2 linked regions of the Formosa sp. Hel1_33_131 genome follow. The main gene of each other region encodes a partner of the protein of the gene in region 2 in a complex. Links are inferred from orthologs where the notes say so. Each region holds a gene or a part of one and is shown on either strand. Other genes may lie near its edges.

Evidence for each region.
Region 1: the proteins of pheS (region 2) and pheT are in contact, whole or in part, in a crystal structure (PDB 6P24), measured with the Escherichia coli proteins. The link is inferred for Formosa sp. Hel1_33_131 from one-to-one orthologs.

Annotation. Positions count from the first base shown.
Region 1 is NZ_CP017260.1:145,306-149,154, forward strand. The notes cover bases 21-3,093. They hold pheT (phenylalanine--tRNA ligase subunit beta), read left to right. Parts: upstream 21-380; coding sequence 381-2,807; downstream 2,808-3,093. Other genes in these bases: FORMB_RS00700 (OmpA/MotB family protein), read left to right, coding at 21-272; trxB (thioredoxin-disulfide reductase), read right to left, coding at 2,808-3,093. Also shown: more of FORMB_RS00700, read left to right, coding at 1-20; more of trxB, read right to left, coding at 3,094-3,758.
Region 2 is NZ_CP017260.1:1,302,581-1,308,518, forward strand. What follows is about bases 3,067-5,938. They hold pheS (phenylalanine--tRNA ligase subunit alpha), read left to right. Parts: upstream 3,067-3,928; coding sequence 3,929-4,948; downstream 4,949-5,938. Other genes in these bases: FORMB_RS05895 (CvpA family protein), read right to left, coding at 3,067-3,434; FORMB_RS05900 (hypothetical protein), read left to right, coding at 3,538-3,894; FORMB_RS05910 (hypothetical protein), read left to right, coding at 4,958-5,353; FORMB_RS05915 (NAD(P)H-dependent glycerol-3-phosphate dehydrogenase), read right to left, coding at 5,356-5,938. Outside these bases: FORMB_RS05880 (tetratricopeptide repeat protein), read left to right, coding at 1-622; FORMB_RS05885 (hypothetical protein), read left to right, coding at 673-987; FORMB_RS05890 (SulP family inorganic anion transporter), read left to right, coding at 1,051-2,892; more of FORMB_RS05895, read right to left, coding at 2,901-3,066.

The DNA of each region.
Region 1 (3,849 bases), 1.2 Mb from region 2 along the record:
CGGACAACCGTTCGTATTCAAATGGTGTCTTAGTTGACAACTGGGATTTAAGTGTCAAACGCTCTACATCTGTCATTAGAATCTTACAAGGCATGGGAGTTAACCCCGCTCAATTAATAGCAGCAGGACGCAGTAGTTATGTGCCATTAACAGATAATGACACTGCAATGAACAGATCAAAAAACAGACGCACACGTGTGGTTGTACTTCCAAAAATTGATCAATTCTATGAAATGATTGAAAATGAAGTAAAAGCACTTTCGGGTCAATAGTCACTTCAATCTAAAAAAGATTACAGAAGCCCACCGTTTTGGTTGGGCTTTTTATTTGAAAGCTAATCCCTTTATTTTATATTTGCTGAAAAGCTATAACACCGCATAATGAAGATATCGTACAACTGGTTAAAACAATTTATAAAAATTGATTGGACTGCAGAAAAAACCTCTGAACTCCTTACCGATTTAGGTTTAGAAGTTGAAGGTTTAGAAGCGTTTCAATCCGTCAAAGGTGGATTACAAGGAATCGTTGTAGGCCATGTACTCACCTGTGAGCAACATTCCAATGCCAATCGATTGCGAATCACAACCATTGATATTGGAGCCGAAGAACCCTTAGTAATTGTATGTGGCGCACCCAATGTAGCAACTGGTCAAAAAGTAGCCGTTGCAACCATTGGAACCACTTTATATACTGCAGAAGGAGAAGCTTGGACCATTAAAAAAGGAAAAATACGTGGCGAAGAAAGTTACGGCATGTTATGTGCTGAAGATGAACTGGGGTTAGGAACCTCTCATGAAGGAATTATGGTTTTAGAGGATTCCCTTGAAACTGGAAGCCCTTTAGCAAAACACTATGAGATTGAAGATGATTTGGTGTTTGACATTGGATTGACTCCAAACCGTGCAGATGCGATGAGTCATTATGGAACTGCTAGAGATTTAATGGCTGGGTTGTCTCAGCATGGCATCAACGCAAAATTAATAAGTCCTTCCGTGTCTGCTTTTCATGTAGATGACAGAAGTCTTAAAGTCGATATTAATGTTGAGGATAAACAAAAAGCGCCGCGTTATTGTGGTTTGACAATCTCTGATATCGTTGTAAAAGAATCTCCTTTGTGGCTACAAAACCGACTCAAAGCCATCGGATTGAATCCCATTAACAACATTGTAGATGCAACTAATTATGTGTTACATGATTTAGGACAGCCTTTACACGCTTTTGATGCCGATAGAATATCAGCTAAAAAAATTATTGTAAAAACCGTCAAAGCAGGTACGAAATTTGTAACCTTAGACGGCGTTGAACGCACACTTCACGAAGAAGACTTAATGATATGTGACGCTGAAAAACCACTGTGTATTGCAGGTGTTTTTGGAGGTGAAAATTCAGGCGTTTCTAAAGAAACGAATTCAATATTTTTAGAAAGTGCTTATTTCAATCCTGTAAGCGTTCGGAAAACAGCCAAGAGACATGCACTCAATACTGATGCCTCTTTCAGATTTGAACGTGGTATCGATCCAAATATTACTAAATATGCGCTCAAAAGAGCCGCATTGTTAATTATCGAAATTGCTGGTGGAAAAATAACAAGTGATCTGATCGACGAATATCCAAATAAAATTGAAGATGCTCAAGTCTTTTTGACTTTTGAAAAAACAAATCAATTAATTGGAGAAGAACTTCCAAAAGAAACCATCAAAAGTATTCTGAGCGCTTTAGAAATAAAAGTGAATAATGTGACTGAAAGCGGCTTAGGATTGACCATCCCTGCATACAGAAATGATGTCCAACGTGAGGTGGATGTCATTGAAGAAATTCTAAGAGTTTATGGGTATAACAACATCGGAATTACCAATAAATTAAATGCTTCGATTTCGAATACTTCTAAATTTGAAAGCTATAAAATTGAAAATATAATTGCGAATCAACTTGTTGGACAAGGGTTTTATGAAATCCTAAATAACTCATTGACTTCAGATAAATACACGGCTTTTAGCGATCAATTGGAACAGACCCATGAGGTTAAAATATTAAATCCATTAAGTACGGATTTATCAGTGATGCGTCAATCCTTAATTTTCTCTGGTTTAGAATCTATTGCGTTTAACATCAACAGACAACAAAGCGATTTAAAACTTTTTGAATTTGGTAAAACCTATCACAATTTTGAAGCGAACAAAGAAGAGCTTAACCACCTTTCTATTTTTGTCACTGGAAATAAAACCGAAAAACGTTGGAATACAACGGAAACGGTCGTTGATTATTTCTATTTAAAAGGATTGGTTACAGCAGTATTTGAACGTTTAGGAATTCAAAAACTTAAAAGTGCGCCTTTGACTAACGATGTATTTAGCGAAGGGCAACAACTGAGTGTCGGAAAACATTCTTTAGTTGAGTTTGGAAGTTTAAAAGCCTCGACACTAAAATCTTTTGGAATCTCTCAAAGCGTATTTTGTGCTGATTTTAATTGGGATAACTTACTAAAAGTCATCAATCAACAAACAATTAAATTTAAGGATATTTCTAAATACCCAGAAGTCAAACGTGATTTTTCATTGTTAATCAATGAAGACGTTACTTTTGAGAGCATTTTTAAATTAGCCAAACAAACGGAAAATAATTTCTTAAAAGACATCAATCTATTTGATGTGTATACAGGAGATAAATTAGCCGAAGGCAAAAAAAGTTATGCGGTTAGTTTCACACTACAAGATAAAAACAAAACGCTCACAGATGTTCAAATTGACAAAATAATGTCGAAAATCCAAAAGCGTTTTGAATCGGAATTAAGTGCTGAACTGCGTTAATTATCCTTCTTTAGAAGCCAAATAACGTTCTGCATCTAAGGCGGCCATACAGCCTGTTCCTGCAGCCGTTACTGCTTGTCTGTACACATGATCTGCAGCATCGCCACTCACAAAAACGCCATCAATGTTTGTTTTTGAAGAGCCTGGAGTGTTGATAATATAACCTGTTTCATCTAAGTTTAGAAAGCCCTGAAAAATATCGGTATTTGGTTTATGACCAATCGCCACAAAAAATCCAGTTGCTGGAATATCTATCAACGCATTTGTTTTGTTATTTTTTGCTCGCACTCCCGTCACAACTTGACCGTCACCTAAAACTTCATCGGTTTCTGTATTGAATAATATTTCGATATTTTCAGTGTTTTTCACACGGTTCGCCATAATTTTGGAAGCTCTAAATTCATCACGACGCACCAACATGGTAACTTTCGTACAAAGCTTGGATAAGTAATGTGCTTCTTCACAAGCAGAATCCCCTGCCCCAACAATCACAACTTCTTGATTTCTGTAAAAGAATCCATCACAAACCGCACAAGCAGAAACACCGCCTCCAAGTTTTAAGTATTTTTGTTCAGACTCTAAACCTAAATATTTAGCCGTAGCACCTGTAGAAATAACAATCGTTTCACAGTGAATTTCCTTTGTCCCATTAATCCAAACTTTATGAATGGGTCCAGAAAAATCAACTTTAGTCACCCATCCATCTCTTACATCTGTTCCAAAGCGTTCCGCTTGTGCTTGTAATTCTAGCATCATTGCAGGACCCGTAATTCCATCTGGATAGCCAGGGAAATTCTCCACTTCATTGGTAGTTGTTAATTGACCTCCAGGTTGTGTTCCTTGGTATAATACAGGAAACATATTGGCTCGTGCCGCATAGATAGCAGCAGTGTAGCCCGCAGGGCCAGATCCAATAATCAAACATTTTACAGACTCTATAGTATCAGACATAGTTTAAAATTTAGGATACAAAAATAGGCGTTTTACATAAAATTCGAACGGGAAGTTATCAACAGTTTTTATTAACTTGTAGATTTATTAA
Region 2 (5,938 bases):
CTCTATATTAGAATCGAATCAGCATTCTGCGGAGCTCTATTTTAATCTTGCCAACTGTTATTATAAATTAAATGAAATTGGCCCGAGTATCTTTTATTATGAAAAAGCGCTACAGCTGTCTCCAGACGATACGGACATTATAAACAACTTGGGCTATGCGCAAAAAATGTCCATTGACGCCATTCAAGAAGTTCCTGAAAGTGGGGTTTCAAAATTTTTAAATAAAACCCTCAACAGCTTAAGTGTGGACGGTTGGGCTACCCGAAGCGTAGGCTTGGTCTTTCTTTTTGTGTTTTTATTTTTAGGGTACTACCTTTCTCACTCAGAGGCTAAAAAACGTGTATTTTTTATTTCAAGCAGTCTGGTTTTAATCTTACTATTTATATCTCTAAGTTTATTATTTAAAAAAGACAGCTTTGACAACAGCACCCATCCAGCGATTGTTTTTGCCAAGGAGACAGAAGTGAGAGCGGAGCCAAACCTTAGAGCAGAAACGTCCTTTACTCTCCATGAAGGCACCAAGGTTTTGGTGATTGAGGATTATAATGAAGACTGGTCAAAAATAAAATTACTCAATGGCGAAACGGGTTGGATGGCGAGTTCGGAGTTAAAAGCGCTCTAATAAAAATATAAAATTTCATTTCATTTTTTATTCTATCTTTACAATTATCTATGAAATTAATGAATATCACAAAATATTTTTCTTTTTTCTGTTCTCTGTTTTTTCTACTTAATATCATAGGTCCAACACTTGTACTTCTGAATTCAAATGATGAGGTGTCAACGGTTGTCATTTCACTAGAACAAGAAACTGAAACAAAAGACATCGAAGATGTTAAGGAGTTTACGGAGCTTGATTTTAATAAAACGCACTCTCAAGATGCGCATTCATTTATAACACAGCAATCGTTATCCTTTGTATTTTATAATAAGGCTCTAAGAGAAACTCATTTAGAAAACACATCACCCCCTCCAAAATTTATATAGATTACATTCTGTATCTACAAACAAAGAGCTTCTCTTTGTGAATTTCAATCTAATATTATTACAATGAAACAATTTTTTTCAAACATAAAAGGCGATGCTTTTGGTGGCATCACCGCAGGAGTCGTCGCATTACCATTAGCATTAGCTTTTGGAGTCTCTTCTGGATTAGGTCCTAGCGCAGGTCTTTACGGCGCAATTTTTATTAGCTTTTTTGCAGCCCTTTTTGGCGGTACCAACACTCAAATATCAGGCCCTACGGCACCAATGACCGCCGTGAGTATGGTCGTCATTTCTGGAATTATCGCCGCGAATGATGGCGATTTATCAATTGCTCTCCCTGCCATATTAACTGTGTTTTTAATCGCGGGACTTTCTCAAATTGGCCTAGGAGTTTTGGGATTAGGGAAGTACATTAAATACATTCCTTACCCCGTAGTTTCTGGCTTCATGACGGCCATTGGGGTTATTATTTTACTAACTCAAATTTTACCCTCGCTTGGTTACAACCCAAAAGAAGACTTGCAATATGTGAATCAATTTAAGGCACAAGCCGAAGAAGTGATTCTTGAAAATATTTTAAAAGATGAAGCTGGAGACGGCATCTTAGTGTTAGAAGATTTCACAGAAACCATCGATCGTGCTTCTTTAATATCGCAAGACGATATCCAAAAAGAATCTGAAATATTAGCTGCTAAGAGTGCCTCGGGAACAATCGGTGCGCTAAAATTAATGCCAAGAGCACTTCAGGATATCAATTGGTTGGAGCTGTTGCTGGCTTTGGGTACGATTCTTATTATTTATGGCTTTAAACGCATTACAACCGTAGTCCCTAGTACGCTGGTCGCTTTGGTGGTCATGTCTGGAATCGCCATCGTCTTTGGATTGAATTATAAACCCATCGAAGAAATTCCTAGCGGATTGCCCATTCTTCAATATGAAATTTTTACTAAATTTAAATTAGCGACCATTACGCCTTATATTTTCACAGGGTTTACGCTCGCGCTGTTAGGTGCTATTGACTCCTTACTTACTAGTATCGTAGCGGATAATATGACCAAAACAAAGCACAACCCAAACAAGGAGCTTATTGGGCAGGGAATTGGAAACAGTATTGCGTCTATGTTTGGAGGGATTCCAGGCGCAGGAGCCACCATCAGAACGGTTGTAAACATAAACTCTGGGGGGAAAACAAAACTCTCTGGTATGATCGCCGGCGTAATGTTGTTATTTGTTTTATTGGCCTTAGGTCCTATCGCTTCCAAAATTCCTACCGCAGTACTCTCTGGGATTTTAATAACCGTAGGGATTGGTGTGATGGACTATAAAGGTCTGAAAGCAATTCCTTCCTTACCAAGAGACCTGTCGTTTGGGCCGTTCAAATTAAGTTCTGAGGTATTAATCATGCTCGTAGTATTGTTACTCTCTACGTTTTGGGATTTGATTTTCGCTGTGGGAATTGGCTTGATTATCGCTTGTTTAATGTTTATGAAAAAAATTGGCGATTTGACTTCGGAGTATTCCGATGTGAAGGTCTTAAAAGAAAAATCGTGGCCAGATGAGAAAAACTTTCCAGAGCACTTAAAAGAGTCTGTGTTTATCAAACACATCAAAGGACCTTTGTTTTTTGGATCGACCTCTGATTTTCAGCAATTGTACAAACAGATTCCAGACTCTGCAAGGACTGTAATTTTGCGTTTGGAACGTATGCAGTATATGGATCAATCTGGGCTTTATGCCATGGAGGACATGATTCAGGAGCTGCAAACAAAGAAGGTAGAAGTACTGTTTGTAAACCTATTAAAACAACCTCGCTATATGATGGAACGGATTGACATCATCCCAGATTTTATTCCGGAAGCACATATTTATGATAGTTTTGAAGCCTGTATTAACGAGTTGTCTTAGGCTTAAAATCACTTCGCCTCTTCAGGAGAATTAAGAATATTCGGGAGCTCTAGTGGTATTTCTTCATTTATAAAATTTGGAAAAATCATGGGAGCTAACGACTTTACTGGGTTGTAAAGTATGGACGTTTCGATCTCTTCATCGGAGACAAAAGGTATGGTTTTATTTAAAGTGTTAAAAATCAACAAAAGGATGCTGAGGATTAAAGCAATTTTTAAACCTCCAAAAAGGCCTCCTAGTAATTTGTTTAGAATTCCTAAGGATGCAAAATCGGCAAGCTTGGTCAGTGCTTTACCTGCAAGTGAGATCACCAATACAATCACCACAAATGTAATCGCGAAAGCTGTGATGTTTATTGTTTTTTCGCCCCATTCAAAACGGTCAGATAAAAATTCCGCTGCATAATTACTAAAATGTACGGCACCATACACCCCCACTAATAATGCGAGTAAAGAAGTGACCTCCACAAAAAAACCTTTAGAGAGCCCTTTGATTAATCCGTAAAGAATAAATGCGCCTAAAATAATATCAATGATCGCCATGGTGTTTAATTTAATTGATTTTTCAAAATTAACAATGATTCCTAACTTAACAACTCAAATGTTTCGTTTCTATTTTAATACACCCTAAATTTACGAAATAATTATGGCTCGAGACGAAGAACTTAAAAAACGATGGGAAGAGGTGGTTGAAAAACTGTCCTCTCAATTTGCGGATGGCGATCCTTTAGACCTAGATGGGATTATCTATCTCATTGGTGTACAGGAACTTGGGCAGCTACACCGAACCTTTAAAAAAGATGAAAAACTCAACCTGATGCACATTGCAATCTGTCGACTTTTAGAGCCCTACGGCTACTATGTGTTTGACTATTTCGATGAACAAGGTTGGCCACATTATACCATAAAAGAAGCCTTGCCAAATCTAAAGGCTGGCGAACAAAGTATTCTGATGAAGGATGCGATTGTAAACTATTTTATTGAGGCGGAGTTTATTAGTTAAGTTTTCTTAAATTTGGCCATTATTTAATTTTATCATGATAGAAAAGATCCATAAACTTATAGAAGAGGCTGAAGCGTTTTCGACACAATCTTTAGAAGAACTAGAAGTATTTCGTATTAAGTTTCTTGGGAAAAAAGGACTTTTGAATGATTTGTTTGCAAGCTTTAAAGAGGTTCCAAATGAACAAAAAAAGGACTTTGGACAGGCCATCAATAAATTAAAGAGTGCTGCACAAGAAAAGGTAAATTCCTTAAAGGCGTCCTTAGAAAACACCACAAGTGATGCATCTCTTTTTGGCGATTTGTCACGTCCCGGCGAGCCTTTTAATATTGGTGCTAGACATCCAATTTCATTGGTAAAAAATCAAATTATTGATATTTTCTCGAGAGTTGGATTTAATGTAAGTGAGGGACCAGAAGTTGAAGATGATTGGCATAATTTTACAGCACTAAACTTACCGGAGCATCATCCCGCAAGAGATATGCAGGACACGTTTTTTATACAAACAGATCCAGATGTATTATTACGAACGCATACCAGTTCGGTACAAGTGCGTTATATGGAAAATAACCAACCGCCCATTCGTACCATTTCTCCGGGAAGGGTCTATAGAAATGAAGCTATTTCGGGGCGTTCACACTGTTTTTTCCACCAAGTAGAGGGCTTGTATATTGACAAAAATGTCAGCTTTGCAGACCTGAAGCAAACACTCCAATATTTTACAACGGAGCTTTTTGGGAAATCAAAAATCAGACTACGACCTTCTTATTTTCCGTTTACAGAACCGAGTGCAGAGGTGGATGTGTACTGGGGGTTAGAAACCGAAACAGACTACAAAATGACCAAAGGAACTGGCTGGTTAGAAATTATGGGCTGTGGAATGGTAGATCCGAATGTGCTTGAAAATTGTGGCATTGACTCCAAAGAATATTCTGGTTTTGCCTTTGGTATGGGAATCGATAGAATCGCATTGCTCTTACACCAAATTAGCGATATCCGATTGTTAAGTGAAAATAATATGCGCTTTTTAGAGCAATTTAAAAGTGCTTTGTAAACTTTTATTTTGAAAAAAGATATCCTGATTCCAGAAGTAAAAGACGTATATATCGCCGTTGTGCATGAGTATAATGACACCTACAAGGTCTATGATTGGAATGCGTACATCATCAACGATAAATCCGTAGATTTAGAAATGGTGATTATTGTAACCAAAGGTTATTCTGAAGACAAAAAAACGGCCACTTTTAGAAAAAAAATTGAGGCACTTCCCGCTAAAAGTTACACAAAAATTGAGATGCTTCTAGAAGATGTTTTGTCAATAAACAACCTTTTTAATGTCTCATTTTTTGAAGATAATAAACTGTTTGAAAAAGCATTTGAATTCAGAAAAAACACGATTAACGAAAACGCACTTCAACAAATTCCACTCATGAAGCTAAAAGGGGTTTTAAAATCTTAAACCTAACTCAGTTTTTCTGTTAGTTTTTTAAACGCTTTTTTGGGGTTTTTGTGCATGTATAAGACTTCATAAACGGTATCAATAATTGGGGTTTGAGCCGGTGTTTCCTTACCTTGATTGATCTCATAAGCACTTTTTGTAGCATAATACCCTTCGGCAATCATGCTCATTTCCATTTGTGCAGATTTTACGGTGTAGCCTTTGCCGATCATGTTTCCAAACATTCTATTTCTAGAAAACAAGGAGTAGCACGTCACCAATAGATCCCCCAAATAAACCGTCTCATTAATGTTCCGTTTCATTTTATGGGCTTTTTTAATGAATCGTTTCATCTCGCGTGTGGCGTTGCTCATTAATACACTTTGAAAATTATCTCCGTATCCTAAGCCGTGCGCCATTCCAGCGGCAATGGCATAAATATTTTTGAGCATGGCCGCAAATTCTGCGCCCACAACATCGTCATTTGTACTCGTTCTTATGTAGTTACTCGAAAACTGATCGGCAATAGTACTCGCGATGTCAAGGTCTGCGCAAGCAATTGTAATGTAAGAAAGACGCTCTAAAGCAACTTCCTCAGCATGGCAG